Linked DNA regions of Sphaerotilus montanus. The protein of the gene in region 2 binds, or shares a complex with, the protein of the main gene of each other region. Links are inferred from orthologs where the notes say so. Each region holds a gene or a part of one and is shown on either strand. Other genes may lie near its edges. The genes, in order: dapF and BDD16_RS04035.

Region 1 (14,846 bases), 1.1 Mb from region 2 along the record:
GGTGTTGCTGCTGCTGGAGGTCGTGCCGTCGTCCTTGCTGCCGCAGCCCGACAGGAAGGTGAGGCTGCCCAGCAGGAGCAGGGTCGTGGCGGCGCGGGTGGCCCAGAGTCGGCGGTGCAGCATGGTCGGAGTCCCCTGCAGGTTCATGTTCGTTGTGGTGGGTCGGAGCAAGTCCGCTACCTTCGGTTTGCGGGCGGCGCTTGTCAAGCAGCGTCGGCGCCAGACAGTGCGGCAGACCCGACCGGAGACGAGGCGATGCCGATCAACCTGCTGTTCAACCGGGGCGCGATGGCCCTGCTGACGCTGCACGTCGCCCACATCAACGACCACCACGCGCAGCTGGAGCCGATCGCCGGCGCCGAACTGCTGCTGGTCGGCGATCGACCCGGCGCGCACCTGCGTGCCGGCGGGTCAGACGACGCGGCGCCCGGCGTTCCAGACCTCGCGCACCACGGGGTGTCCGGCGACGGCGCGCACCCGCACCAGATCCGCCCGCAGCCCGCAGGCCAGGGCGCCCCGGTCGGTGAGGCCGGCCGCGCGCGCGGGCTGCAGCGTGACCAGCCGGATCGCCGCGGGCAGGTCGAGCAGGCCTTCGTCCGCGAGCTGCCAGGCCGCTGCCAGCAGGCTGGCCGGCAGGTAGTCCGAGGACAGCGCGTCCAGCACGCCCTCGCGCACCAGGGTCACCGCGGCCACGTTGCCCGCGTGGGAGGTGCCACGCAGCACGTTGGGTGCGCCCGCGAGTGTCAGCAGGCCGAGGCGGCGGGCGCGGCGGGCGGCATCGAGCGTGGTCGGGAACTCGCAGATCACGGCGCCCAGGTGGTGCGCCTCGTCGGCGTGTGCGGCCGTGGTGTCGTCGTGCGAGGCGAGTGCCATGCCGGTGGCGCGGGCGTAGGCGGAGAACCAGTCGCGGTTCGGGCCGGCGTGGTCGCGCTGGCGGGCCGGTGCGAGCTGGACCTCGTGGTCGAACTGCGCGTCGGTCCAGCCCTTCTTGCCGGTGTAGTAGACGCGGGCATGGTCCAGATCGGACCACTGGCGCTGCCCCGGCGTGTGGTCCATCAGCGAGATCAGTCCCAGCCGGGCGTGGTGGGCAAACGGCTCGAACAGCGCACGCGCGTTGGCGGCCGGCAGTTCGCAGCGGGCGTGGATGCGGTGGTCGGCGCGCAGCACGCCGGCGGCTTCCAGCGCATCGAGCACGGGCAGCAGCTCGCCCTGGTTCTGCGCGCGGAAGCCCTGGTGGTAAGGGTCGCCGACGCCGATCGCGTCGAACACCGTCGTGATGCCGGCGCAGGCCACCTCGGCGTCATGGGCCTGCACGGCGCCCCACATCGGGAAGCGCACCTTGGGGCGCGGCATGACGTGGCGCTCCAGATTGTCCGTGTGCAATTCCACCAGGCCCGGCAGGAGGTAGTCGCCGTCCAGATCGATCGCCGAAGGCAGGGCCGAGTGCGCGCGGTCCAGATCGACGATGCGACCCTCCCGCAACACCACCGTGCCCGTCACCACCTCCCCTGGCAGCACCAGCCGCGCGCGGGTCATCACCTGTTCTTGTTGCATGTTCGGGAGTTTGCACTGCGCAGATGGGCCGCCGATGTGCAGTGTTCACAACGGGGGGCTCATCCTGAAAATCTGGTACCCGAGAGGTCCGGGGTCGGAAAACTTGATGTGCCAGACTGCACGAAACCGGCCGGAACCCTGTAGGCTATGCGACAGCCGAATGCCTGCAATCTTCCTTCATGAGCGCCCGTTACGCGATTTATCTCACCCCGCCCGTCGACCACCCCCTGTGGCAAGCCGGATGCACCTGGCTGGGCCGTGACCCGTCCAGCGACCTCGCCCCGTCTCCGCCATCACGGCGGGCCACGCCGTGGCGTTACGGCTTCCATGCCACGCTCAAGCCGCCGATGCGGCTGGCCGAAGGCACGTCGATGCAGGGACTGCATGCGGCGCTGACCGTGCTGAGCCGGCAGCTCCAGGCGTTCGACATGCCTGCACTGGAGGTCGGCACGCTCGCGGACTTCATCGTGCTGCAGACGGCCGGGCCGCTGGATGCGGACCACCCCCTGCACCGTCTGGCCGACACCTGCGTGCGCGACCTCGACAGCTTCCGCGATCCACCAACGGCTGCCGACCTGCAGCGACTGCAGAGCCGGCGCCCGCTCGATGTGCACCAGTCCGAACTGCTGGCGCGCTGGGGCTACCCCTACGTGCTCGACGGCTGGACCTTCCACTGCACGCTGAGCGACTCGGTGGTCGATGCCGGTGAACGCCAGGTCTGGCTCGATCTGGCACGGACGTTCTTCTCGCCAGCACTGGAGCGCCCGTGGCGCTGCGACGCGCTGAGCCTGTACGTCGAGCCCAGCGCCGGGGCGCCGATGCAATTGCTGCGGCGCTACCCGCTCAAGGGCTGAACACCGGCCCTCGCCGGCGTTGCGCCGGTCAGAAGTTGATGCCGACCTTGGCGCCGAAGGTCAGCGGGTCGTAGTCCACGCCGCTGCGCGAGGTGGTCGCGTGGTAGCGGATGTCGAAGCCGGTGTAGAGCGCACCCGCCCGGTAGTTCATGCCCGCCGCGGCGCCCACGCCCAGCAGCGTCCGGTCATTGCCCGGCGTGCTGACCTGGAAGGCGCCCACGCTCGGGCCGACACCTGCGGACAGGCCATCCCCCAGCGGCACCGTGTAGCGCGGCGACACCTCGAACCCGGTCACCGAGGTGCCGTTCTTGCTCGAATGCGTCAGGTTCAGGTGGCTGCGGATGCGCTGGTCCGGCGTCTGCATGAGGCCGCAGTTGAAGTTCAGGTCCAGACCCCAGGCGTTGGCATCCGGGCCGGTGCCGGGGCCGATGCGGCTGCCGGTCAGCGCCAGCGAGGCGTCGGGCTTCCAGGCCGGGTTGTTGAAGGCGGGCAACCACTGCCAGCCGTCGGCGGCGTGGGCGGCTGGCGCCGTCAGGGCGGTCAGGGCCAGGGTGAGGGCGGTGACGGCGAGTGCGGTGCTTTTTTGCATGGTGTCGGGGTCAGTGGAAAGACGGTCCGACTGTAGGGCCGCTCCGCAGTTCCCCGACTGATCTGAATCACTCCGCCCCTGCTCAGCAAGCCTTCAGCCTGCCCAGGGCGGGGGGCGGGCCTCAGGCGGGCATGGCGGTTCGCGTCTGGGCCTTGCCTGCGGCGGTGGCAAACCAGCGCGGCCGGCCATCGCTGCCCGCCAGCGGCAGCGCCCAGGCCTTCTGCTGCAGGTGCCCGAGCACGGTGAGCACGGTGGCCTCGTCCAGCCGGCTGTCCTGCGCCAGTCCGGCGACGGTGCGCAGCGCGACATCGCCTTCGGTCAGGGCCAGCAGGACCAGCTTTTCCTGCGCCAGTGCGGGTGGTGTGCCGAGTCCGGCGCCGCTGGGCGGGCCGGAGCGCTGGCGCGGGGCGGCGTCTTCCGCGGCGTCGATGGCCGGCTCCTCGGTGATTTGCGCGCGGGCGAGGGCCTGTGCGGTCTCGGCGTCGGACTGGGCGGTCAGCGCCGCTTCGGTGGCGTCGGTGGCGCGCTGGCGGGCCTGCTCGGCGGTGGTGGTGGCGGCGTCCGCCTGGGCGCGGGCGTCGCGCACCTCGCGCATCAGCCGCTCGGTCAGCGAGCCGATGAAGGCCCGCGACGACACCGCGGCCACCAGACAGAAGCCCGCCAGGTTCAGCAGCAGCACCGGGTTGCCCGCCTGGCCCGCCGTGCCGCGGATCTTGTCGATCAGGTCGGCCGAGATCATCGCCAGGAACAGCGGCACCATGAAGGCCGCCGTGATGCCGATGACGACGTGCTTCCACCACGCCAGCCGCGCCGTCTCGGGCGCCTCGGACAGGAAGCCGTTCACCAGGCCGCCCAGGGCGCCTGAGAGGAGCATCACCTCGGTGATGACGAGCAGATCGGTTGGCATGTGTGTTCCCCCGGTTGGTGCGCCAGCGGCGACAGCGTAGGGGGCAAGGGTTCAGTTTGTCCAGTTCCGGCTGAGCGGACGCCAGGGTTCCCGCAGGACGGCAGCGATCTGGGTGTCGCGCGGGTGGGCCTGGGGATCGGCCACGCCGAGTGCTGCGGGGGCAGCGCCGGGCCGGTAGACGAAGGTGCCGAAGAGCTGGTCCCACACCGACAGCACGGCGCCGTAGTTGCCCGCCTCGGCCGGGTCGGCGCTGTGGTGGTAGCGGTGCAGCTCGGTGCCGACCAGCAGGTGGTTCAGCGGGCCGACCCGGCTGTCCACGTTGAAATGCGACACCAGCCCCTGGAAGCCGGTGACCACGCCCGCCACGAACACCGCTTCGGGTGCTAAGCCCAGCCAGCAGGGCGGCAGCGCCAGCAGCGCCCGCACGAGGACCGCGTTCAGCGGATGGCCGATCGCGTGCATCAGCACGTAGACCTGTTGCGGCAGGTGGTGCGCCACATGCACGCGCCACAGGAACTGCCCGAGGCGGCTGCGGCTTTCGTGGCTGTAGCGGTGCACGGCGTACCAGAGCCCGTCGGTGAGCAGCAGCGACACGCCCACCGCCGGCAGCAGCGGCCAGCCAGCCAGCGCCTGACCGCGCGTGAGGGCGAGCTGGGTGGCGAGCCCCGTCGCCGCCCACTGCGTCGCCCCGAGCGTTGCCGCCCCCAGCAGCAGGAAGGGCAGGTCGCGCTGCAGGAAGCGCGGGCAGGCCGGGCGGGCTGGACAAGGGGGACAGGTGGGGCAGTTTCGGCATCGCGGCAGGTGGACAGCGTGTCCAATAATGGGGAGGTGTCCACGATGGTCGTGGCCGGCCGCGTGCGGCGCCAGATCACCGGCGCTGTCTTGGTCCGGAACCGGACACGTCCCGCCTGCGTGTCCAGCATCGCCTCCGGTAGTGCCCCATGTCTGTCCCTGAACCTGTGCCCGTCCGTCCCGATCGCCGTGTCCGTCGCACCCGCGAGGCGCTGCGCGACGCCCTGCTGGCGCTGCTGGTCGAGCGCGGCTGGGACGACATCGACGTGCAGGCCCTGTGCGTGCGTGCCGACATCGGCCGTTCCACCTTCTACCTGCACTTTCCCAACAAGGAGGCGCTGCTGCGCGGCAGCCTCGCCGAGCCGCTCGCCTTCCTGGGGGGACTGATCGCCATGTGCACGCGCAGCAGCAGGTGTTCCGGGCGCTGCTCGGGCGGCGCTCCGGGCAGATCGTGCAGGAACGCTTCCGCGAGATGCTGGTGGAACTGGTCGAGCAGGACCTGGGCCTTCGCCTCGACGCCGACTGGCCGGCCCGCGCCAGGGCGCATTGCCTGGCCGGCGCGCTGTTCCAGTTGCTGGTCTGGTGGCTGGGCAGCGTGCCGGATCGGTCGCCGCAGGAGGTCGAGGCGCTGTTCCGCGGGTTCAGTGCGGGTGCCGGTGTTCAAGCGGGGTGTGGGTGTGGAGATGGCCTGGAGGATGGCGGGGGAGATCACGGTCCGGCATCCTGTGCCGGATGACAATTCTGGCCTCTACCCTCTGGACTGTTGCCGTGTCTGCTCCCCGCCCCACCTCCGCCGACTTCCCCCACCACCACCGCGTCACCACCCGCTGGACCGACAACGACTGCTACGGCCATGTCAACAACGCCATCTACTACCAGTACTTCGACAGCGTCATCAACGCCTACCTCATTGCCGAGGGCCAGCTCGACATCCACCGCGGCGACGTGGTCGGCTTCATCGTGCGCTCCGAATGCGATTTCTTCGCCCCGGTTGCCTACCCGGGCGAGGTGGACATCGGCGTGGCGGTGGTCAAGCTCGGCAACTCCTCGGTGACCTACGAGACCGGCCTGTTCAAGCCGGGCGCGCCGGACGCCTGCGCGGTCGGCCGCATGGTGCATGTGTTCGTGGACACCGCGACGCAGCGCCCGGTGGCCATTCCGGCGTCGATCCGTGCCGCGCTGGCGCAGCTCGTGCGGCCGGGTTGAGGCCGGGGTGCTCGCGCGCCTGTTGCGGTGGATCGGGCTGGTCGGTGCGCTGGGCGTGGCCGGCTGGGTTGGCTGGTGTTTCCGGCAGGGGTTCGGCCTCGGCGCCACGCTCGGGCCGGTGCTGGCGCTGCTGGGCCTGAATGCGCTGGCCCTCGCGCTGGAGCAGGCGATGGCGGCGGCGGTCCACGGCCAGGATCCGGCGCCGCGGCCGAGCGTGGCAGCGCGGTGCCGGGCCTGGGCGCGCGAGCTGTGGTCGTCGACCCTGGCCTTCGGCTGGGCAATGCCGTTTGCCAGCCAGCGCTGGCCGGACACGCCGACCGGGGCGGGCACGGGCGGGCGCGGCGTGCTGCTGGTCCACGGCTACCTGTGCAACCGCGGCTTCTGGAACCCGTGGTATCCGCGGCTGCAGGCGCTGGGCGTCCCGGTTGTCAGCGTGAGCCTGGAGCCGGTGTTCTGCTCGATCGAAGACTATGCGGACCAGATCGACGCCGCGCTGGTGCAGCTCCAGCGCGCCACCGGGCAGGCGCCGCTGGTGGTCTGCCACAGCATGGGTGGTCTGGCGGTGCGCGCGTGGCGGCGGTCGCGGCTGCTGCGCGGGGAGGACGCTGCGGCGACAGATGCCCGTGTCCACCACGTCCTGACGATCGGCACGCCGCACCGCGGCACCTGGCTCGCCCGCTTCGGGCGGCGGCCCAACGCGATCCAGATGCGCCGGGACAGCCCGTGGCTGCAGGGGCTGGCGGCCAGCGAATCGGCGGCGTGGCGGGCGCGGTTCATCTGCGTCTGGAGTGCGTGCGACAACGTCACCTTTCCGCCGCGCTGCGCGACGCTGGACGGCGCGGCGCCCATCCACCAGCCTGGCCGTGCGCACCAGGATCTGCTCGACGACCCGGCAGTCTTCACGCTGGTGCTGGCCTTGCGGGAGTCTGGGTCAACGTGAGTCCCTGCCGGACGTTGTTCCACGAGACGTTCATGTCCTGAGGGGATTCCTGATGCAGATGCAGATGCGCGATGTGGTTCGGGCCGGCTCGCTGGCCTTGCTGGTGGTGGCAACGACGGGGTGCTGCGTGATGTCGCCGGTGCTCAGCGTCTGCGGGCCGGGTGGCGGGTTCGGGGGGCGTGGCGGTGGACACGGCGGTGGGCACGGTGGTGGGCACGGTGGTGGGCACGGTGGTGGGCACGGTGGTGGGCACGGTGGTGGACGTCACCACCTGCTTGGTGCTGCACCGCAGCCGGTGTCGGATGTCACGGCCGTGGCGGCGGTCGAAACCGTGGCGCTGTCGTCGATGTACGTGGCTGCAGACGCCGAGACCGTCGCCGCGCCGGTGGAGCGCTGATCGCGTTCAGTCTGCCGTGGGCAGCAGCCGCGTCACCGCGGCGCTGGCGAGTTCACTGATGCGCATCAGGATGTCGGTGCCCATCTCGGGCGTGTAGCGGGTCGGGTCGGGCGAGCCGAGCACCAGCATGCCGAACGCCGGTCCCGAGTAGCTGCGCCGCAGCGGCAGCAGCGCCAGCGACGCCACGGCCGAAGGATGGCCGAGCCAGCGCACCGCCTCGAAGGTGGTGTTGGCGCCGCAATACGGTGTGCGCAGGCTGGAGGCGAAGCGTTGCAGATCCGGCCCGACGCTGCGGGCCACCGGCTCGCTGGCATAGGCTGGTGCCACGTCCCACAGCCGCATGGCGACCTGCGGGATCTGGAACTGTTCCTGCAGGTCGATCACCAGCATGTCGGGGATGTCGCGCGGGTCGGTCACCAGCATCAGCGCGCACACCCACTGGTGCAGGCGGTCGGTCAATGCGGCGTTGTCCTGGCCGTGGCGGATCATGTCCATCAGCCGCCGTTCCAGGCCGCGGATGCGCTCGCGCAGCATCTCCATCTGGCGTTGCTGCAGCGACACCGCCCGCGGGCCGTGCGGATTGGCCAGTTCGACGTGGGTCAGCAGTTCGGCGTGCCGCTCGAAAAAACCGGGCGTGCGGACCAGGTAGCTGGCGATGTCGATTTCGGAGATGCCCTGCGTGCTCATGGGCAGCAGGGTATCGCAGGGTTTTGCGGCAATGCGCAGGAAAAGCCGGTCAGGGACCAGCCTTCATTGCCGGAATCAAGTGAACCGGCAATCTCGGTCCGGGAACGCCACGGTGCCTTCGAATACCGTCACGGCTGGCCCGGTCATGCGCACGCTGTGGCCGATGCCGTCCCAGGCGATGGTGAGCTGCCCGCCGCGGGTGTCCACGTCGACCACCGCGTCCAGCCAGCCCAGCCGGATACCGGCGACCACCGCGGCACACGCCCCGGTTCCGCAGGCCAGCGTCTCGCCTGCGCCGCGTTCGTACACGCGCAGCCGGACATGGCCGCGGTCGACGACCTGCAGGAAGCCAGCGTTGACCTTGCGCGGAAAAGTTGCATGCGCCTCGACCCACGGTCCGACTTCGGCGACGGGCGCGGTGTCCACGTTCTCGACACGCTGCACGGCGTGTGGGTTGCCCATCGACACGGCTGCGACCTCGACCACCTGCGCGGGATCGGCCGGGTTCGCCAGTGGCCAGAGTTCGAAGCCGTTGACCAGCCGCGGTGCCAGCCCGGTGGGCTCGAACGGGATCTGCGCGGGCGCGAAGATCGGCTGGTTCATGTCCACGGTGACCCGGCCGTCCGGCGTCATCTCCAGCACGATGCGGTTGTTCATCGTCTCGACACGCACGGTGTCGCGGTCTGTCAGCCCGTGGTCGCGCACATAGCGCATGAAGCAGCGCGCGCCATTGCCGCAGTGCTCGACCTCCTCGCCCGTCGCGCCGTTGAAGATCCGGTAGCGGAAATCGGCGTCGGCGGCGCGGGCTGGCTCGACCACGAGGATCTGGTCCGCGCCGATGCCGAAGCGCCGGTCGCCGATGAAGCGCAGATCGGCCTCGCTCAGGTCGAGCGGCGCGCGGGTGGCGTCCAGCACGACGAAGTCGTTGCCGAGGCCGTGCATCTTGGTGAAGGGGAGGGGGGGGCGGGCGGTCATGGGGGAATTATCGCGGGGCTCAGGGGACAAACGCCATTTGCGCGCCACGGGCCACGTCGCGCATCAGGCGATGCAGTCCGCCCGTGGGGCGGTCAACCAGCGGGGTGCTTTCCACGCGGCGCAGCAGGCCGACAGCGGGTGCAAACAGCGTGTAGCAATCATGGTCGTAATGCTGTGCCGATCGGTAGACCAGTCCGGCATAGCCATGATGGGCGGCGTCACTGGCCAGTTCCTGCGTGCAGGCGAAACGCAGTGAGGTCAGCACCGGCCATGTTGGTGTGTGCGGACGCAGATCCAGCAGCGTGACGGGCTCGGTCAGTTGCACCCACAGCAGGCTGCGCGTCTCCAGGTCCGTCATCGAGAGTGCCTTGGCCTCTCGCCGCGCGAGGGTTTCATAGGCTGCCGTTTCCGGCTCTTCCGCGAAGTACCCGACGGGAGCGTTTGGCAGGTCGAACCGGCCGGTCAGCAGTCCGGTCGGTGGCAGGCGCACCGCGCCGATGGCTACGGTGCAAGCTGTGCGGCGCGTGCGCTGGATGCGGTACATCGAATGCAGCCGCGGGAGGGTGTGTTCCTGGCAGTAGGTGAGGTCGCTCAGTTTCATGCGGGAAGGTCGCGGTTCACGCGCCTTCCGCCCGGGCCACGTCGAGCACGCGCTCGGCCTGACCCTGTTCCAGTGCCTGTCGCGGCGTCAGTCCTTCGAGGCCGCCGTGCGGTGTCTCGAAGAAGTTCAGCAGTGCCCAGCCTTCGTGCAATCCCAGTGCCTGACCGATGACGGGCAGGTGGTCCCAGAGCGCCGGCTCGAACTGCCAGCGCGGCACCTTGAAGCCGCGCTTGGTCTGCGTCAGCCCGATGCAGCGACCCTTGTTGATCCAGGCGTTGACGGTCACACGACTCGTGCCGAGCAGGGCGGCGGCTTCGTCGGTGGTCATCATGTCGGCCTGATCGAGGCGGCGCAGGCGGCTGTCGAGACTGGCATGGAGCAGGGTGCTGGTTTCGGAGGCACTCAGGTAGGGCGAAGGTTGGGCGGCGCGTGTGCTTCGGCGTGGAATGGCGGAAGACGTCGGGGTTTCAGTCGTGTGGGGTTTCATGGTGGGGATGACTGAGGTGCCGTGTGTCATGGCGCGTTGCGGCCGTTGACCTTGGTCTGACTGAAAAATCCACGCGAGGTATTGCGATGAGCGTGCCCGAGTCCTTTGTCTCCGCGTGGAAGTGCATGCTTTTGCTGTGTGCTCGCAAGCAGCAAAAGCATGGATGTCTTGACTGCTTTTCGATAGCCCTCATACGCATCTGCCTCTGCGGCACTTGGTCCGCAGATCACGCTCCTGGCGTATTCCAAGTACGCCGAACGCATCTCTTCGTATGCAGTTGAGACAGTCGATGGATCAGAGTCGAGCATTACCGCAAGCATGTGCTACTTCCCCTTTGGGCTCGACATTTCGTCAATCTCGTTAAGTTGGGAAGTGTAGCTCAATACAACCCCGCCTCCCCCACCGGCCGCGTCTTGAACCGCTTGTGCACCCACAGATACTGCTCCGGCATCTTGCGCACCTCCTCCTCGATCCAGCGGTTGATGCGCGCCGTGTCGGCCTCGGCATCCGCTGTCGGGAAATCGGGCCAGGGGTCGAGCACGCGCATGCGCCAGCCCTGGCCACCCGGCAGCATCTCGCCGACCACCGGCTGCACGGTCATGTTCAGCAGGTGCGCCATGCGCGACGGCGCCAGCAGCGTCGCCGCCGGCACGCCGAAGAAGGGCACGAAGGCCGCGTCCTTCGCGCCGAAATCCATGTCCGGCAGGTTGAAGAACGCATCCCCGCGCTTGATCGCCCGCATCAGCGCCCGTGCGCCTTCCTGCCGCGCATACACCTCCACGCCACCGAAGCGCAGCCGGCCGCGGCGCACGGCGGCGTCGAAGACGGGGTTGGTCTGGGCCTGGTAGATCGAGCCGGCGTGGCGCGTCTGGTTGAGCAGCAGGCCGATGCCGACCGCGTCCAGCGCCAGGAAGTGCGGCACGAGCCACATCACCGGGCGGTCGCTGCGCTCGGCGAGCTTCACGTCGCCTTCGACGTGGATCAGCCGCTGCAGGCGTTCACGCGAGGCGTACCAGAGCACGCCTCGCTCCAGGAAGCTGCGGCCCAGCCAGCCGAAGTGGGCGCGGGCGATGGCCTCGCGCTCGGCGAGGGGCTTCTCGGGCATGCAGAGTTCGAGGTTGCGCAGCGCGATGCGCCGGCGTGACTTGCCGAACTTCCACAGCAGCGCACCCAGCCCCAGGCCTAGCCGGTGTTGCGCGCCCATCGGCAGCCAGTGCAGCAGCCACAGCATGCCCAGCACCGCATGGGCGCCAGCGCGGGAGAGGAACGATTTCATGCGGGGTCGGTCGGCGTTGGGGCAGGGGTGTCGATCGGCCGAGGCGCCTTGTAGCGGTGGTAGCCCCAGAGGTACTGGCCGGGATTCTGGCGGATCAGTGTTTCCATCGCGCGATTGACCACACCCGCGCCCAGTGCGGCCAGCCGGTCGGGGTCCGGCTCCGCGCGTGCGTCGGGCAGCGGCTCGGCCGGCGGGCTGACGCGGACCACGAAGCCACGCCCGGCCGGCAGCCGCTCGCAGCTCAGCAGCAGCCAGTGGGCGCCGGTCTGCGCCACCAGCCGCGTCGCCAGCGTCATCGTGTAAGCCTCGCGGCCGAAGAACGGCGCCCACACGCCCATGCCCTCGGGCGGCACCTGGTCCGGCAGCAGGCCGATCGTGCCGCCCTTGCGCAGCGCTCGGATCATCTGGCGCACCCCGGCCAGCGTGGCCGGCGCCATCTCCAGGCCGGCCCGGTTGCGGGACTGCGCCACCAGATCGCGCAGCCAGGCCTTGCGGGCCGGGCGGTACAGCGCGGTCATCGGATACCGGGCGCCGAAGCGTTCGGCGTAGGCCTGGCCGATGATCTCGAAACAGCCCAGGTGCGGCGTCAGCAGCACCAGCCCGCGGCCTTCGGCCAGTGTTGCCTCCAGCAGATCCACCCCTTCCCAGCGCACCAGATCGCCCAGGCGCTCGTCGGGGCCGCGGCTCCACAGCCAGGGCAGCTCCGCCACCATGCGGCCGGCCGAGGCGATCGCCGGGCGCGCCGCTGGCCACGGCACACCGGCCTGGGCCACGTGGTCACGCAGGCGGCGGCGGTAGGTGGGCGAACCCAGCCAGGCCAGCCAGCCCAGCAGCCCGCCGATGGCGTGCAGCAGGGGCAGGGGCGTGCGTGCGCCCACTCGGAACAGGGTTGAAATCACGATGCTGGGGGCAGGGCTAGAATTGAAAGTTCGCCGAGTTAAGGAACAACTTGCGGGGCGACGGGCCGGAGCCGACACCACGACGTCGAATCAGGCACGCTTCTTCCAGATTTCTCAATGAGAAGTGCTGAAGTTGAACCAAACCGCTAAAGCGTTCGCCGCAGGCTCCCGAATAGCACGGCGACACGCCCCGATCAGCTTGTCCGACTTCAGGAGTTTATAAGTGGCGAACGATTTCCTCTTCACATCCGAATCCGTCTCGGAAGGTCACCCCGACAAGGTCGCCGACCAGATCTCCGACGCGATCCTCGACGCGATCTTCGAACAGGACCCGCGCAGCCGCGTGGCCGCCGAGACGCTGTGCAACACGGGCCTCGTCGTGCTGGCGGGCGAGATCACGACCAACGCGCACGTCGACTACATCCAGGTCGCCCGCGACACCATCAAGCGCATCGGCTACGACAACACCGAGTACGGCATCGACTACAAGGGCTGCGCGGTGCTGGTGGCCTACGACAAGCAGTCGAACGACATCGCGCAGGGCGTCGACCACGCGAGCGACGACCACCTGAACACCGGCGCCGGTGACCAGGGCCTGATGTTCGGCTACGCCTGCGACGAGACGCCGGAGCTGATGCCCGCGCCGATCTACTACGCGCACCGCCTCGTCGAGCGCCAGGCCCAGCTCCGCAAGGACGGCCGCATGCCCTTCCTGCGCCCGGACGCCAAGGGCCAGGTGACGATGCGCTACGTCGATGGCAAGCCGCACTCGATCGACACGGTGGTGCTCTCCACCCAGCACGACCCGGACCAGAGCGCGACGCAGACGACGATGAAGGCTTCGTTCATTGAGGCGATCCGCGAGGAGCTGATCAAGCCGGTGCTGCCGAAGGAGTGGATCACCGCGGACACCAAGTTCCTGATCAACCCGACCGGCCGCTTCGTCATCGGTGGCCCGCAAGGCGACTGTGGCCTGACCGGCCGCAAGATCATCGTCGACACCTACGGCGGCGCGTGCCCGCACGGCGGCGGCGCGTTCTCGGGCAAGGATCCGACCAAGGTGGACCGCTCGGCGGCGTATGCGGCGCGCTACGTGGCGAAGAACATCGTGGCGGCGGGGCTGGCCAAGCAGTGCCAGATCCAGGTGGCCTACGCGATCGGCGTGGCGCGGCCGATGAACGTGACGGTCTACACCGAAGGCACGGGCGTGATCCCGGACGAGAAGATCGCCGCGCTGGTCAACGAGTTCTTCGACCTGCGTCCGCGCGGGATCATCCAGATGCTGGATCTGCTGCGGCCGATCTACACGAAGACCGCCGCGTACGGGCACTTCGGGCGGGAGGAGCCGGAGTTCACGTGGGAGCGCACGGACAAGGCACAGGCGCTGCGCGCTGCTGCCGGGCTGTGAGTGCTGGCGGGCCCGCCACGGCCCGCGCTGTCAGAGGCAAGGAAAAAGGGGCCGCGATCTGCGGCCCCTTTCTTGTATCGGCTGTGCAGATGTCAGTGGTGCCCGTGCGACTCCATGCGGAACACCGCCACCGCATCGACCAGCCCCTGCGCCTGCTCCGCCAGGCTCTCGGCGGAGGCCGTCCCCTGGTTGACGAGCGCGGCGTTCTGCTGCGTGGCCTGGTCCATCTGCGAGACAGCCTGACCGACCTGCGCCACGCCGGTGCTCTGCTCGGCGCTGGCGGTGCTGATCTCGCCGACCAGTGACGCCACGCGCTGGATCGAGTCCACGATCTCCTGCATCTTGCGGCCCGCCTGGTCGACCTGGCTCGACCCTTGCTCGACCCGCTCGACGCTGACGGAAATCAGCGACTTGATCTCCCGCGCGGCATCCGCGCTGCGCAGCGCCAGCGACCGCACTTCGGCGGCGACCACCGCGAAGCCGCGGCCCTGCTCGCCGGCCCGCGCCGCCTCGACCGCCGCGTTGAGCGCGAGGATGTTGGTCTGGAAGGCGATGCCGTCGATGACGCCGATGATCTCGGAGATCTTGCGCGACGCTTCGTGGATGCCCTTCATCGTCACCACCACCTGGGTCACGACCGCGCCGCCCTCGGCCGCGATTTGTGACGAGGCTCGGGCCACCTCGCTGGCCTGCAGGGCATTCTGGGCGTTGTGCTGGACGGTGGTGCCGAGCTGCTCCATGGTGGCCGCCGTCTGTTCGAGCGCGGCGGCCTGCTCCTCGGTGCGCGAGGACAGGTCGCGGTTGCTCTGGGCGATGCGGCCGCTGGTGGCTGCTACCTGCTCCGATCCTTCGCGCACCGCGCTGACGGCCCGCACCAGCGCGGTCTGCATCGACTGCAACTGTGCCATCAGGCTTTCGGTGTCTCCCGGATTCACGGGTACCGGACTGCCCAGATCGCCCGCGGCCACGGCACGCGCCACCGCCACGGCCGTGGCCGGCTCGCCGCCCAGCTGCCTGCGCAGCCGCCGCACGAACAGCGAAGCCATGCCGACCCCCGCCACCACGGCGCAGCCCAGCAGCCCGAGCATGCCTTTCCACGCCATCGCCTTGACGGTGCTGGCCCGCTCGCTCGTGGTGTGGCTGCCCTCGAAGTTGTAGGTGGACAGCGCTTCAAGCGCGCCCAGCAGTGCGTCGACGTGGGTGCTGGAGGCACCGTCGCTGATGTCGGCTGCGTCCTGGTGCTGCTTGTCGCGCCCCAGGGCGATCACGCGCTG
Region 2 (14,704 bases):
CCCAGCACGGTGGGGATCATCGACAGCGCGAGCAGCCAGTAGGTGTTGCGCAGGACACGGTTGCGCTCGGCAACACTGGGCATGGCCACAGCACCGAAGCCGTGGGTATGGAACAGATCAGACATGGCAGAGATTCCTTGAAAAACGACAGGGTCGCGCCCGGGAACGGGGCATGCGACAAAGAGAACCGGCAGAAGGCGAGGACACCGGCCCGGCAGCGGGCACGCAGGAGGTGTCAGACGCGCCGGGATGGCGGACGCAGCAACCCGTCGAGACAGGGCGCAGGATGGCCAGCATGCAGCACCGGGCGTGGCGGCAGGTGCTCGCCAAGGTACAGCGGGAGAGCGGGCACGCTGCCGGGCAGCAGCGGCACATCGGCCAGTTCGACCGCGCCACCGGGTTCCGCCATGGGCAGAGGATCGTTCGGCACCCGCTCGCCGGAGGGCAGAGAGGGCAAAGGCGCACAGCAGGGACTGTCGGCGACGGCGACACGCTCCACCAGATGCACCGCCATCACCGCCGCCCGCGCCGCGCCGGACAAGCCGGCACAGAGCAGCAGCAGCGCAGCGAACAGGGTGAACAGCAGTCGGCGGGACATGGTGGCCGAGTGTAGCGGAGTGCCCCTCACCGTGCAGAGGCGGTGGCCAGCGGGGGGTCGGTGTGCTCCCAGCGCCGCCGCGCCGCCATCACCATGGTCGGATACGGCGACTGGCCACGGCTGCCGTTGTAGCGCCCGAGCGCCATGAACAGGTCGCCCTTCTCGCGGTCGAGGTAGTGGCGCAGGATCACGCAGCCGAAGCGCAGATTGGTCTGCATGTGGAACAGCCGGCTGGCGTCGCCGTCACCGATCAGACGCGCCCAGAAGGGCATCACCTGCATGTAGCTGCGCGCGCCGACGCTGGAGATGGCGTACTTGCGGAACCCGCTTTCCACCTCGATCAGCCCGAGCACCAGCGCAGTGTCGAGCCCGGCACGGCGGCTTTCGTACCAGACGGTTTCGAGGAATTCGCGCCGGACGCTGAACTCCGGCTTGCGCCTGGCCAGCCGCTGGCTCATCGCGCCCAGCCAGCGCAGGTGGACCAGCCGGGCGTCCATCGACGCAAATTCGAGCCGCGGCGGCGCACCCTCCCCCGCCACGGCCGATGCCAGCGCCGTGCGCACCGAATCAGCCAGGGGCTCCTCGGCCTGACCGCCGGCCTGCGCCGGCGGTGTCCAGCCCGCCAGGCCGACGCTGCCCGCCCAGGCCAGCAGCGTCCGGCGGGTCGGTGTCATGCCTGCAGGCGGGCCTTGACGAAGGCCGCGACCTCACCCGTCGGCACCTTGGTCGCGGCGGCGTCGCGGCGGCCCTGGTATTCGAGCTGGCCTTCCTTGAGCCCGCGGTCGGACAGCACCACGCGGTGCGGCACGCCGATCAGCTCCCAGTCCGCGAACATCGCGCCCGGGCGCTCGCCGCGGTCGTCGAGCATCACGTCGATGCCGGCAGCCTGCAGTTCGTCGTGCAGCGCGTCGGCGGCGGCCTTCACGTCGGCCGAGCGGTCGTAGCCGATCGGGCAGATCGCCACCGTGAACGGCGCGATCGCGTCCGGCCAGACGATGCCGCGGGCGTCGTGCGCCTGCTCGATCGCCGCGCCCAGGATGCGCGTCACGCCGATGCCGTAGCAGCCCATCTCGAAGTGCGCTGGCTTGCCGGTCTCGTCGAGGAAGGTCGCGTTCATGGCCTTGGAGTACTTGGTGCCGAGGTAGAACACATGGCCGACCTCGATGCCGCGCTGGATCGCCAGCACGCCCTGCCCGTCCGGCGACGGATCGCCCGCGACGACGTTGCGGATGTCGGCAACGAGGTCCGGCTCGGGCAGGTCGCGGCCCCAGTTCACGCCGGTCAGGTGGAAGTCGGGCTCGTTGGCGCCGCAGACGAAGTCCGCCATGTTCGCCACCGTGCGGTCGGCGATGACCTTGACCGGCTTCTTCAGGCCGATCGGGCCGAGGTAGCCGGGCTTGCAACCAAAGTGGTCCTCGATCTCGCCGAGCGTGGCGAAGCGGAAGCCGCCCTTGAGCCCCTCGACCTTGCCGACCTTGACCTCGTTCATGTCGTGGTCGCCGCGCAGCAGCAGCAGCCACACGGTGGAGCCGACGATGTCACCCTTGTCGTTGACCTCGTCCGTGGCCATGACCAGCGACTTGACGGTCTGCGCCAGCGGCAGGTCCAGCAGCACGGCCACGTCGGCGCAAGTGCTCTTGCCCGGCGTCGCAGTCTTGGTCAGGGCCTGTGTCGCCGCACCACGTTCGCTCGACAGCGCCACGGCTTCGGCCAGCTCGATGTTGGCCGCGTAGTCGCTGGTCGGGCAGTAGACGATCGCGTCTTCACCGGTGTCGGCGATGACCTGGAACTCGTGCGACAGGTCACCGCCGATCGCGCCGGTGTCGGCGGCCACGGCGCGGTACTGCAGGCCGAAGCGGTCGAAGATGCGCTTGTAGGCGGCGAACATCGTCTCGTAGCTCTTCGCCGCCGCGGCCGGGTTGCGGTCGAAGGAGTACGCGTCCTTCATCGTGAACTCGCGCCCGCGCATGATGCCGAAGCGCGGCCGGCGCTCGTCGCGGAACTTGGTCTGGATGTGGTAGAAGTTTTTCGGCAGCTGCTTGTAGCTGCGCAGCTCCTGGCGCGCCACGTCGGTGACGACTTCCTCGCTGGTCGGCTGGATGATGAAGTCGCGGCCGTGCCGGTCCTTCACGCGCATCAGCTCCGGGCCCATCTTGTCGAAGCGGCCCGTCTCCTGCCACAGCTCGGCCGGCTGCACCACCGGCATCAGCATCTCCACGGCGCCCGCGCGGCCCATCTCCTCGCGGATGATGGCCTCGACCTTGCGGATCACGCGCAAGCCCATGGGCATGTAGTTGTAGATGCCCGCACCGAGGCGCTTGATCATGCCGGCGCGCATCATGAGCTGGTGGCTGACCACCTCGGCGTCGGCGGGGGCTTCTTTCTGGGTGGCGATGAAGAACTGGGAGGCTTTCATGGGGCGGGCAGCAGGCTCTGGACAGACTGGGGAGATATCACTGTTCTTGTCGGGTGATACGCGGGGTTGCGATCACCAAGCCCAGTGCAATAATGAATCCAACGTGAAAATTGGGGTCTGATTATGCTTGACCGTGAAGGCTTCCGGCCCAACGTCGGCATCGTCCTGCTCAACCAGCGGAACCAGGTGTTCTGGGGCAAACGCATCCGCACCCACTCCTGGCAGTTCCCGCAAGGTGGCATCAAGTATGGTGAATCGCCAGAGCAGGCGATGTTCCGAGAGCTCCACGAAGAGGTGGGGTTGTTTCCTGAACATGTGCGCATTCTCGCGCGCACACGTGACTGGCTGCGGTACGAGGTACCGGAGCATTTCATCCGCCGCGACGCGCGGGGGCATTACCGCGGGCAGAAGCAGATCTGGTTCCTGCTGCAGCTCACCGGCCGCGACAGCGACATGAACCTGCGCGCCTCCACGCACCCGGAGTTCGACGCCTGGCGCTGGCACGATTACTGGGTGCCGCTGGACGTGGTGATCGAGTTCAAGCGCGACGTCTACCAGATGGCGCTCACGGAACTCGCGCGCTTCCTGCCACCGAGACCCAGCGGCCACGTCAACCGTTTCCTGCGCAGCGGCATGCGAGCACGGCGTGACGAGTGTGCAGGCAGCGAGGACGGGTTCGAAGAGATCCCCCAGACCCACGAAGCCCGCAGCGTCGATGCCGCAGAGCTGGTCCGGGAGGAGCCGGAGCACCTGGTCGCCAAGCTCTCAGGCAGCGTCTGAGCGTTCCAGTCCGGCAGGCACGCGCGGCAGCCAGCGGACAGCGGCCTCCGCGCTCACCGGCCGGCTGAACAGGAAGCCCTGCGCCACCTGGCAATCCAGTTCGCGCAGCAGCGCCAGCTGCCCGCGCGTTTCCACCCCCTCGACCACGATGTCGAGCTCCAGCGCCCGCGACAGGGTCAGGATCGAGCGAAGCACTTCCAGATCCCGCGTCGAATGTTCGAGATCGGCGATGAAGCTGCGGTCGACCTTCAGCTCGTCCAGCGGGTAGCGCCGCAGGCAGGACAGCGACGAGTGCCCGGTGCCGAAATCGTCGATCGACACCCGCAGGCCGGCCTGCCGGATCTGGCGCAGCTGCTGGTGCGCACTCTCCGGATCGGCCATCAGCGCGCTCTCGGTCAGCTCGATGACGAAGCGGGACGGATCCAGCCCGTGTTCGGCCAGCAGCCGTGCCATCAGGCCGGCCAGTCCCGGATGCCGGAACTGCGCGGCCGAGACATTGATCGACATGCGCGGCACCTGGTAGCCCGCCGCCTGCCACGCCACCACCTGGCGGCAGGCCTCGCGCGCCACCCACAGGCCGATGCCGTCGATCAGGCCATTGCGCTCGGCCACCGGGATGAAGGCCGCCGGCATCAGCCACGCGCCACCCGGACGCTGCCAGCGCACCAGCGGCTCGACACCGACCACTTCGCCTGTCACCAGATGGACCTGCGGCTGGTAGAGCAGGCGCAGCTCGTCGCGCTCGATGGCCCAGCGCAGGCCCATCTCCAGCTGCAGCTGCTGGTCCATCTTCAGCTGCAGCTCGCTCGTGTAGAAGTGGTAGGTGCGCTTGCCCTTGGCCTTGGCGGCGTACATCGCCACGTCGGCCACCTGCAGCAGCGTGGCGCTGTCGCGCCCGTTGGCCGGGAACATGCCGACCCCCAGACTGGCCCCCACGTAGAGCACCCGGTCCGACATGGCCATCGGCGCACCGAGCAGCTCGACCACCCGGCGGGCCATCGCCTCGGCCTCGGCCAGGCTGCTGTGCTCGATCAGCACGGCGAACTCGTCGCCCCCCAGCCGCGCCACCGTGTCGCAGCCGCGCAGGCAGTCGCGCAGGCGCTGCGCGATCAGCTGCAGCAACTCGTCGCCCACGGCGTGGCCGAGCGTGTCGTTGATGAGCTTGAACTCGTCGAGGTCGATGAACATCACGGCCAGCTGCTCGCCGCGCTCGCTGGCGCGCCCGATGGCCTGGCGAACCCGGTCATTGAACAGGAAACGGTTGGGCAGGCCGGTCAGGTCGTCGTGGGTCGCGAGGTATTCGATGCGGCGCTGCGAGGCCTCGTAGCGGCCCGGATCGCTGTAGACACCGATGTAGTGCTGCACGGCCCCCTGTTCGTCCGGCACGGCATTGATCGACAGGAAGGCCAGGCGCATCTGGCCGTCGCGGTGGCGGTTCCAGATCTCGCCCTGCCACCAGCCCCGGCTGTCCAGCGCGCGGTGCATGTCCTCGTAGAACGCCACCCCATGCTGCCCGGACGCCAGCAGCCGGGTGCGCTGGCCGACCACCTCGCGGCTCGTGTAGCCCGTGTCCCGCTCGAAGGCGGCGTTCACGACCTGGATGACATGGTCGGCGTCGGTGATCACCACGCTCTCGCCCGTGCGGTCGAACAGCCGGGCCGCCAGCCGCATCTGCACCTCGGCCTGGCGGTGCTGCGTGATGTCGCGGTGGACCCAGATGTGGCCCATCGCCTCTCCGGCCACGTGGATCGGGATGAAGTCGCGCACCATGACCGCCCCCCCCTGCATCGCCACCTCCTCGCCATGCACCGGCTGGTCGGCGTGCACGATGGCGACCAGCCGCGCGGCGGCGGCTTGCGGGTCGGCGTAGGCCCCGCACAGCAGCGGCAGCATCTGCTGCGCCGACAGGCCGCGCAGCGACTCCGGCGACCGGGACAAGCGGAACAGATCGCAGAACGCCTGGTTGACGAACTCGACCGCGCAGTGGCGGTCCTGCACCAGCAAGCCCGAGTGCAGCTTGTCGAGAATGGTGTGGATGCGTTCGGACGCCGGGGAAACGAGGGTCTCTGGAGACAGCATGCAAGAGGGCGCGGGGGAGCGATCAGGGGGGTGGAACTGCAGAAGAAACCGTGGCGCGCATTTTCCGCACTTCAGGTACTTGCCGATACCAGCTTTGTTCCTGACCGAGTCAATTTCACACGCGGCGCCGGTTCAGCAGGGCCAGACCGATGCCCACGCCCACCAGCGCCAGCACCAGCGCCGGCGTGATCGCCTCGCCGAGCAGCCAGCCCGCACACAGCGTGCCGAACACCGGGGTGAGGAACACGAAGGCCTGCACCTTGGTCGCCGGGTAGCGCGTGAGGAGCCAGAACCAGAGCAGGTAGCTGGCGAAGGTCACCACGACACCCTGGTAGAAAAGCGCGCCCAGCGCCAGCCCGCTCCAGTGCGCCGGCCAGGCCGAGCCGCTGACGACCGCCGCGATCGGCGAGAGCACGGCCGCCACCCCGAGCTGGTAGGCCAGCGTCACCTCCGAGGAGGCGCTGCGCAGCGCCGACAGCCGGATCGTCACCGTGGTCAGTCCCCACAGCAGCGCCGCGCCGAGGATCATCAGATCGCCCTTCCACGAGCCACCGACGGCCCCCTCGCCGAAGGCCATCGCGATCGAGCCGAACGCGACCAGCAGCCCGCCGAACTGCATTGGCGCCAGCCGCTCGCCCTGGTGCGCGGCAGCGAGCACGAGGGCGACGATGAAGGGGGAGGTGTTGATGAAGACGACTCCGCGCGCGGCCGTCGTGTACTGCAGCCCGACGAAGGCAAGGCCGAACTCCACCGCGAACAGCAGCCCGCACAGCAGCCCCGGCCACCCGGTCCCGTCGGTGAACGACCAGCGGATGCCGCGCCAGCGCATCCAGCCCAGCAGGAGCATGAACGCCACGACGCTGCGGATCGCCAGTTGCACCAGCACCGGCACCTCCGGCATCGCGGCCTTGATCGAGACCTGGTTCAGGCCCCACAGGAAACAGCACAGCAGCAAGCTGAGCACGGCGGTGGAGTCGAGGTGTGCGTGGCGCACGGGAGCCGTCGTGGTCATCGTCGAAGAATAAAAGTGTGGAGTCAGCCGATAGGCCGGATTCTGTGCGGTGGGTTGCCCCACCGTGACCGCCATTCATCTGGGCCGGGGGTCACCCACCCGGCTCGGTGCCACCTACCCGCCAGCTCAGCGAGCCGCCTCAATGCTGGCCTATTTGGTGTTGCTGCGCGTAGAGATTGCCCGTTTCACCCGGACTGAACCGGCTCGTCTCTGTTGCTCTGATCCTCGCCTCACGGCGGAGAGGCGTTACCTCCTACGCTGCTCCATGCAGTCCGGACCTTCCTCCAGTGCGGCCTTTCGGCGATTGCACCAGCGGCGGTCTGGCTGGCTCCACGGGGGGGATTGTCCCACAGCGGTCGGGAAGCGCCTCAGGGTTTCCTGGCCGCCGCCTTCGTCAGCTCGGCGTTGTGCGCATCGATCCGGGCATTGCAGGCGTTCACGGCCCGGCGCAACTCGTCCTGCTGGGTGGCGCAGCGCTGGAGCTGCTGGCGGTCCGCGAGGTGCGCGTCCAGCATCTCGCGGTAGGTCAGACCGGCCTTGAGCGCGACGGGCGCAGCGCACGGAGCCAGCAGCGCCGCCGAAGGTTCGCACTTGAGCGAGGCAGGAACCTGCGCGGCCGGGTGCGTCGCACAGCCTGTCAGGGCCACGGCCACCAGCGGGAACATGCCGACAACGACGAAACGGGGAATGTGGTGCATCGCCATCCTCCTGCTCAGCGGGCCGCCGGGCGGCTGGTGCTGACCCGGTTGAGCCGGGTCACGGCGTCGTCCGGCACGGGCGCCTGCATGCAGTTCAGCCCCGCCTGCAGCCGCTGGAGCTGGCCCTGCAGCGTGACGAGCCGGGCCTCGCGGCGGTTCAGTTCCTCGCGGGCCAGACCGATGCTGGCGGAGGCGAGCGCCAGACGCACCCGCTGGAGTTCGGCGTCGTTGGACGGGCGCTGGCTGCTGAGCGTCACCAGCCGCTCCTGCACCTCGTCGAAGGCTTCGGCCATCTCCATCTTCTGCTCGTCGAAGGCCTTGCGCTGGGCGGCCAGGCGCGCTTCGTGTTCCGCCTGCTGCGCCAGCAGCGCATCGGCGAGTTGCTGGCGGGCAACGGTCTGCGCGGCGAGGGCCGCCTGACCGGACGCCTCCAGCGCATGCAGCTTCGCGCGGGTGTCCTCCAGCCGGGCGGCGCCAATGCCATGGCCGATCCAGCCGGCCACCAGCAGGGCGATCGTCGGCGCGACGAGGCGGATCGGGCTGGGCATAGGGGGAAGTCTCCCGAGGGTGCTGTGGTGATGCCGGATGTTACGGAGGATCCCCGGCCAAATCGGTGAGGATTGGTGTTCAGCCAACCGGCACGGCCAGACGGAACCCCAGGTCGTTGCGCGCCGAGGAGCGGCTGCGCTCCAGTCGACTGGCCGAGCGCAGCGTGTGCGCATGGCTGTTCCACGCCCCGCCGCGCACCACGCGGTCCTCGCTGCGCCCGTTCTGGGCGCACCACTCCATGACATTGCCATGCATCTGGTAGAGCCCCCAGGCATTCGGCTCGAACGAGCGCACTGGCACCGTCTGGCGCGGCTGGCGGTGTTCGTGGTGGGCGAGGTCGGGAGACACCGGCCCGTCGCCCCAGTGGTACACGGTGGCGGTGCCAGCCCGGCAGGCGTATTCCCACTGCGCCTCGGTCGGCAGCATGGCGTTCAGGCCCGGCACGCGGCGGTTGAGTTCGGACAGGAAGCGCACGTGCACCGCATCCCAGCTCACCTGCTCCACCGGCAGATCGTCACCACGGAACCGGCTGGGCTGCTGGCCGGTCACCGCCTGCCAGAGGGCCTGGCTGCAGGCGGTGTCCGCCAGCCAGAACGGCTGGTCGATGCCCACCGTGCGGCGCCACTCGTCCTGCTTGCGCCCAGGCTCGCTCGCGGGCGAGCCCATGCCGAACTCGCCGGCCGCGATGTGGCGCAGCCGCTGCGACACCGGCCCCAGCGCCAGTTCGGCCCAGTACCCCCAGACGTCCTGCCCGAACGCAGCGGCCCAGACCGGTTGGTCCGGTGGAATGTGCGGGCTCGAACAGCCCGGTCCCTGACCATGGATAGTCATGTAGTGGAATCTCCCAATCCCTGCAGAACGGAGTCAAGCCTGGGAGCCCCCGCTCCCCCGACCTGAATCAATTCGCGGAACCGGATTGAACCACTGACGGAGCCTGGCGGCCGCAGGTCAGTTGCCCCATGACCCCCTCATTCGAGGGGGTTGACTCAATGACAACGCGCAGCAGCAACCGGCTCGACCGCCCGTTCGCTCATCCACACCTCGACGCGGCGGTTGCGCTCGCGGCCGGACGGCGTGTCGTTGCTCGCCACGGGTGCGGCCGAACCGTAGCCCTGCACCGCGGACGCCTTGAGCCCGTAGGTGCCCAGATCGCGGGCCACCGACTGCGCGCGCTGCACCGAGATCGTCAGGTTGGCACAGGGATCGCCCTGCCCGTCCGAGAAGCCCAGCAGCATCAGGTGCTGCGAGGGGCCGATGCGGCTTTCCAGCAGGCGCGTGATGCGGGACATGTCGCGCAGGGCCTTGTTGTCGAGCTGGTCCACGCCCGGCTTGAAGCGCAGGTTGACCGCCAGCCGGCGCGCGCCGCGCGTCAGCCGGACGTACTCGGCCGGCAATGCCTCGACCGCGGCGGCACCGACGCCTTCGTCCGCCTCGGGAATCTGGCCGATGTAGCCCTCGGCCTGCGCGAGCTTCTGGGCCTCGTCGGAGACGGCGAAGTCGGCCAGCTTGCGCACCAGCGGCGGCGCGTTGCGCGCCACGTAGAAGTACAGCCGGCGCGAGAGCGCGTAGTCCTCGGTCGCGACCGTGAAGCGGCTCGGGCGCAGGGCGTTGGCCGTGCCGTCGGCCACTGCCAGCGTCTTGGCCTGGCGGGCATAGGGCAGTCCGACGAAGCCGATCGCCTGCGGGTCCGCGGCGACCGCGTCGGCGAGCGCGCGGCTGTCCTCGTGCCGGTGGGCGGCGGCGACCAGCGGCTGCTTGTCGAGCACCAGTGAGCGGAAAGTGTCCCAGGTGCCGGACTTGTCGTCGCGGGCGTGGACGGTGACCGGACCGGCCGGGCCGCCCACGGCCGCCCAGTCGCTGACGCGGCCGCTGAACAGGTCGCGGATCTGCGCGATCGACAGGCGCTGCAGCGGGTTGCTCGGGTGGACGATGACCGCCACGCCGTCAAGCGCGATGACGTACTCGCTGCCTTCGGCGGCCAGATCGCCGAGCTGGCTGGTGGTCTTCAGCTCGTCGGCCTTGATGGCGCGCGAGGCCATGCCGATGTCGGCCGTGCCCGCCGCCAGCGACTGGAAGGCGGTCGCCGTGCCGTGGGCCTGCAGCTCGACACGCAGGCTGGCGCCATCGGGGCGGCGGCCGGTCAGGACACTGTCCTCGGCGCTGGCGCCGGGCTGGCGCTCGACGCTGGTGTAGCCCTCGCGGGCCAGGAAGGCCTTGACCAGGGCCGGGGCCAGCGCCGCACCGACCGTGTTGGAGCCGTGCAGGCGGATGGTGCTGCCGCCGTCGCCCTTGCCGGAAGGCGGGCCGGAGGCCGCGACCACCGCTGCCGCGGACACCGCCACCGCAGGCGCAGCCGAGGTCGCCGGGGCGCGGTGCAGCCACCACCACAGCGCCGCGCCGACCAGCAGCAGCGCCAGCAGCGGCAGCAGCCACTTCAGCGGCGACGCGGACCGCAGCGCGCCCGCAGGCGCCATCAGCGTGGCACCGCACTCGCTGCAGCGGCCGCCGCTGGCGTCGAGCGCCTGCGGCTGGCCACTGGCGGCGAGCCGGCAGGACTCGGGGAGGTTGGTGCAGACACCGTGTGTCTGGATCTGGGTCATGGGGTGGGTCCTGTCACAGTCGCAATCAAGCGGAATCAAGCGGGAAGAAGATGCATGGCGGTCTGGACGGCCGCAGACCAGCGCTGGCGCAGTCCGTCGGGGTCCTCGGGCGATGGGGCGGCGAGCAGCTGCGCCACGCGGCGCTGCATCACGTCGCGCAGCCGGTCCGGGCGGACCGGGGAGGCGCGCAGCGCGGCGTCCACGTCCTCCTGCAGCCAGCAGCGCACGGGCTCGGGCATGCCGATCGCGGCGGCGTCCCAGTGCGCGCCGAGCACGACACGGTCGGCCTCGAAGCCCTCGCCGTCCAGCCGCACCAGCACCACGCCCGCGCCCAGGTCCTCGCGTACGAGGCCCAGCGCCTCGCCCAGCAGCAGCAGGCCGGGGCGGTGGTCGGGCGCGTGGTCCGCGGCAGCGGGTTCGGGCGCCTGCAGGCCACGCAGGGCGGCCAGCGGCACCGGCGCGATCTGGCGGCGCCACACCACGCTGCTGGCGGCCGGGCTGTGCGGTGCCGCCAGCCGCACGTCCAGGGTGCCGCCCGGCCACGGCATCGGCAGGGCCTGCAGCGACACCCGCAGCGCCTCCACCGCGGCCCGCTGCAATTCCGCCGGATCCACCGGCTCTGCGGCTTCCGCGCCTGCCGCGGCGGGCGGCACCGGCAGCGCAGGCAACAGCGCCAGTGGCAGCCGCAGGGTGTCGGTGATGTCCGGTGGCGTGTCCGCGGTGTGCGTCGTGTCCGTCGACCACGCACCGGCGCCCGCCTGCATTCCCAGACGCTGCAGCGCCACAGGCCGGGCGGCTGGATCGTCCTGCCAGGCCCGCGCCAGCGCCAGCAGGGCCCCTTGCGCGGCCGAGGCCACCACCGACGGCGCCAGCCGCTGCGTGCTGGTGGCCAGCAGGCGCGCACAGCCCGCCCGCTCGCCCAGGTGCTGGGCCAGCTGGCGGAAACCGGCGCCATCGCCCAGCCGCGTGAACAGATCAGCGCGCAGATAGGCCACCGATTCGCGCTGCGCCGCTTCCGCCAGCACCCAGGTCTGGCCCAGCGCGCGCACCTGCTCGCGGGTGTCGAGGCGCAGCGAGAACCCGTCACCGGACGCAGGCGGGGCGAGCGCGGCGGTGGCCGCTTCGTCCGCCTCGCCGGCCAGCGCCGCCAGCGACAGCTCGGTGGCGTCGACCATGTCCTGCAGATCGGCCAGCTCGGCGCGCAGCGCCGCCCACTGCCGGCGCAGCAGCGCGGTGTGCGCCTGCGCGGTGCTGGCCTGGGCCCAGGCCTGCAGGCGCAGCGCGAAGGCATGCAGATCGCCTTCACGCGGGCCGAACCAGCGCCCCGGTGCGGGCGCCGCCACCTCGGCATCGATCTGCGCCTGCAGCCCCGCCACCTGGCGGTCGTCGCGGGCCTGTCGGGCGTCCAGATCGTGCAGCCGGGCGTCGGCCTGCGCAACCTGGGCGGCCACCCGGGCCACCCCATCGCGCAGCGCGAGGTGGCCGAGCCGCCAGTCCTGCCACAGCGCGGTCTCGATCCCGGCCCGCACCGCCGCAGCACGCTGGCGCAAGGCCGAGGCAGGCACCGCGAAGGCCGCCGCCAGCCCGGCCCCGCCGAACCGCTCCGCGAGCCCGAGCGCGAACAGCCGGCGCAGTTCCTCCCGGCGCTGTGCTGGCGCGCAGTGTTGAACGAGTTGCAGGTAGTGGGCCGCGAGGCGCTGCCACTCCTGTTGCGCGGCGGCGAGGGTCGGTGGCGGCGGGCTGGCCGTGGCCTCCGGCGACGCGCCAGGCCAGGCCTGCGGATCCTCCGGCAGTCCCGCGTCCGCCGCGGCCCGGAGCGCAGCAGGCTGGTTCACATAGCCCAGGCCCGGCCGCCAGTGGTCGAAGCGCAGTTGCGCCAGCAGCCGCAGCATCAGCGCATGCCCGAGGTGGCGCTGCACCGCGACCAGGTCGCTGCGCCACTCCGCCAGGCCCCAGAGCGCGAACTCGCCGCGCGGCGCGGACACCTGTCCGGCCGCTGTGGCCGGCGCGGCGTCGGTCCAGGCCTGCAGCAGCCACTGCGCCTGCCGCTCCTGGCGCAGGGCGGCATCGGTTTCACGCGTGCCGCGTTCGTCGACCGGCGTGGACAGCCAGCAACGGTCGAAGCCCGGCGGCACGGCCTCGGCGCGCTGCTGCAGCGCGGCCAGCAGGGGCGTCTGCTCCGACAGCGTCAGGTGCAGTTGGAGACGGGCGGGCGGCACCAGCGCCCGCAAGGCGTCCAGCACGCCCAGCAGCAGGCCGAGCCCGACCGGCTCGCCGGGATGCGCGATCAGGTGGATGGCCGGCGGGCCCCCGGCGCCATCAGCGCCATCAGCGTCCCGGGCCAGGCGCGTGACGCTGGACAGCGCCGCCAGGATCTCGGCACGGCCGACCTCGAACTGCGTCGAGGCCAGCAGCAGGCGCTGCGCCCGCGGAGGCGCCAGACTGCGCCCGGCCAGACACCAGCCGGGGGCCTCGTCGTCGTGCAGGCTGGCGTCGGTGTCGATCAGCAGCACGGGCGCGGCCGGGGTCGCAGTGGCCGTGCGGGCGCGGGCCAGACCCGGGCTCGCCACGCCAGCCGTGTCGATCTGGCGGCGACGTTCCATCGCCTGCCAGACGCGCACGCCGGTACCACCGAGCCCGATGAAGATGTGGTGCATGTGGGGAAAGCGCCCGGAGAGAGAAAAACGGTGAAGGAAGCGCCTGCACATGGCCATGCCCGGCGCCGGCGCCACTGTGGTACGGCCATGTATCAATCTCGTGACAGCTCACCCCGTGAGCCAGCGGGTCACGGACCTGTCACATTGAAAATCCAGCGCGCGGGGCGCTGGCCTGAAGATTGCGCTGGGTCAAGAATGCTGCACTGCGTCATGGCGTGGTCACGGCGATCGGGAACGCTGCGTGCATGCTCTGGCACAGGAGAATCCCGCCATGTCCCGACCTGCACTCGCCGATTCCATGCTCCCCCTGTCAGGCCGCCGCGGTCTGGTGCTCGGGGTGGCCAATGCCCACAGCATCGCCTGGGGCTGCGCCGAGGCCCTCCACGCGCAGGGCGCTGCGCTGGTGCTGTCCTGCCTCAACGAGAAGGCCCGCCCCTGGGTCCAGCCGCTGGCCGACACGCTCGGCGCACCGCTGATCGACTGCAACGTCGAGGTCGAAGGCGAACTGGAGCACCTGGTCGCCCAGGCGGTCGAGACGCTGGGCGGCCTCGACTTCGTCATCCACTCCATCGCCTGGGCGCCGCTGGCCGAGCTGCACGGCCGGGTCATCGACAGCAGCGCCGCCGGCTTCGCCCGGGCGATGACGGTGTCCTGCCACTCGCTGGCGGCCCTCGCCCGGCTGTGCGAGCCGCACCTGGGCGCCGGCTCCGCGCTGGTGACGATGACCTACCATGGCGCCGAGGAAGCCATTCCGCACTACGGGCTGATGGGCCCGGTGAAGGCCGCGCTGGAGTCGACCGTGCGTTACCTGGCGGTCGAACTCGGCGCCAAGGGGGTGCGGGTGCACGCCGTCTCGCCGGGGCCGGTGCCGACCCGCGCCGCCTCGGGCATCGAGGATTTCGACGACCTGATGGCAACCGCGGCCGCCGAATCGCCGCTGCGCCGGCTGGTCACGCTCGACGAGATCGGCGCGCTGACCGCCTTCCTCGTCGGCCCGGGTGCCAGCGGCATGACGGGCCAGACCATCTACGTGGACGCCGGCTTCCATGCCGTGCGCTGAACCAGCATGAACGACACCATGATCACCAACCGCACCTACGACGAGATGCCTCTCGGCGCCAGCGCCAGCATCGTGCGCACGCTGACGCAGGACGACATCCTCGCCTTCGCGCTCGTCTCGGGCGATGTCAACCCGGCCCACGTCGACGCCGAGTACGCCAACGCCACCCGCTTCCACGGCACCATCGCCCACGGCATGTGGGCCGGCGCGCTGATCTCGACGCTGCTGGGCACCCACTTCCCCGGCCCCGGCACG

What was found.
Region 1: the proteins of BDD16_RS04035 (region 2) and dapF are in contact, whole or in part, in a solved structure (PDB 5YGU), measured with the Escherichia coli proteins. The link is inferred for Sphaerotilus montanus from one-to-one orthologs.

What each region holds. Positions count from the first base shown.
Region 1 is NZ_JACCFH010000001.1:2,000,171-2,015,016, forward strand. The notes cover bases 6,952-9,919. They hold dapF (diaminopimelate epimerase), read right to left. Parts: upstream 8,902-9,919; coding sequence 8,002-8,901; downstream 6,952-8,001. Other genes in these bases: BDD16_RS09120 (hypothetical protein), read left to right, coding at 6,952-7,239; BDD16_RS09125 (DUF484 family protein), read right to left, coding at 7,246-7,926; BDD16_RS09135 (RES family NAD+ phosphorylase), read right to left, coding at 8,921-9,502; BDD16_RS09140 (helix-turn-helix domain-containing protein), read right to left, coding at 9,519-9,919. In the rest of the region: BDD16_RS09070 (DUF4397 domain-containing protein), read right to left, coding at 1-123; BDD16_RS09075 (alpha-D-ribose 1-methylphosphonate 5-triphosphate diphosphatase), read right to left, coding at 412-1,554; BDD16_RS09080 (DUF1045 domain-containing protein), read left to right, coding at 1,734-2,408; BDD16_RS09085 (outer membrane beta-barrel protein), read right to left, coding at 2,437-2,997; BDD16_RS09090 (YEATS-associated helix-containing protein), read right to left, coding at 3,119-3,904; BDD16_RS09095 (sterol desaturase family protein), read right to left, coding at 3,956-4,498; BDD16_RS09105 (hypothetical protein), read left to right, coding at 5,091-5,432; BDD16_RS09110 (acyl-CoA thioesterase), read left to right, coding at 5,465-5,902; BDD16_RS09115 (esterase/lipase family protein), read left to right, coding at 5,910-6,842; more of BDD16_RS09120, read left to right, coding at 6,895-6,951; more of BDD16_RS09140, read right to left, coding at 9,920-9,989; BDD16_RS09145 (LpxL/LpxP family acyltransferase), read right to left, coding at 10,369-11,265; BDD16_RS09150 (lysophospholipid acyltransferase family protein), read right to left, coding at 11,262-12,161; metK (methionine adenosyltransferase), read left to right, coding at 12,388-13,572; BDD16_RS23300 (methyl-accepting chemotaxis protein), read right to left, coding at 13,665-14,846. UniProt on the Escherichia coli protein: Involved in the succinylase branch of the L-lysine biosynthesis and in the biosynthesis of the pentapeptide incorporated in the peptidoglycan moiety. Catalyzes the stereoinversion of LL-2,6-diaminopimelate (L,L-DAP) to meso-diaminopimelate (meso-DAP).
Region 2 is NZ_JACCFH010000001.1:909,722-924,425, forward strand. What follows is about bases 2,140-4,965. They hold BDD16_RS04035 (RNA pyrophosphohydrolase), read left to right. Parts: upstream 2,140-3,137; coding sequence 3,138-3,794; downstream 3,795-4,965. Other genes in these bases: BDD16_RS04030 (proline--tRNA ligase), read right to left, coding at 2,140-3,014; BDD16_RS04040 (putative bifunctional diguanylate cyclase/phosphodiesterase), read right to left, coding at 3,780-4,965. Also shown: BDD16_RS04015 (Bax inhibitor-1/YccA family protein), read right to left, coding at 1-125; BDD16_RS04020 (hypothetical protein), read right to left, coding at 236-598; BDD16_RS04025 (lytic transglycosylase domain-containing protein), read right to left, coding at 625-1,272; more of BDD16_RS04030, read right to left, coding at 1,269-2,139; more of BDD16_RS04040, read right to left, coding at 4,966-5,873; BDD16_RS04045 (DMT family transporter), read right to left, coding at 5,989-6,885; Rz1-like lysis system protein LysC, read right to left, coding at 7,254-7,583; BDD16_RS04060 (hypothetical protein), read right to left, coding at 7,598-8,131; BDD16_RS04065 (formylglycine-generating enzyme family protein), read right to left, coding at 8,211-8,963; BDD16_RS04070 (substrate-binding domain-containing protein), read right to left, coding at 9,119-10,732; BDD16_RS04075 (hypothetical protein), read right to left, coding at 10,768-13,389; enoyl-ACP reductase FabI, read left to right, coding at 13,661-14,449; BDD16_RS04085 (bifunctional enoyl-CoA hydratase/phosphate acetyltransferase), read left to right, coding at 14,456-14,704. UniProt on the Escherichia coli protein: Master regulator of 5'-end-dependent mRNA decay.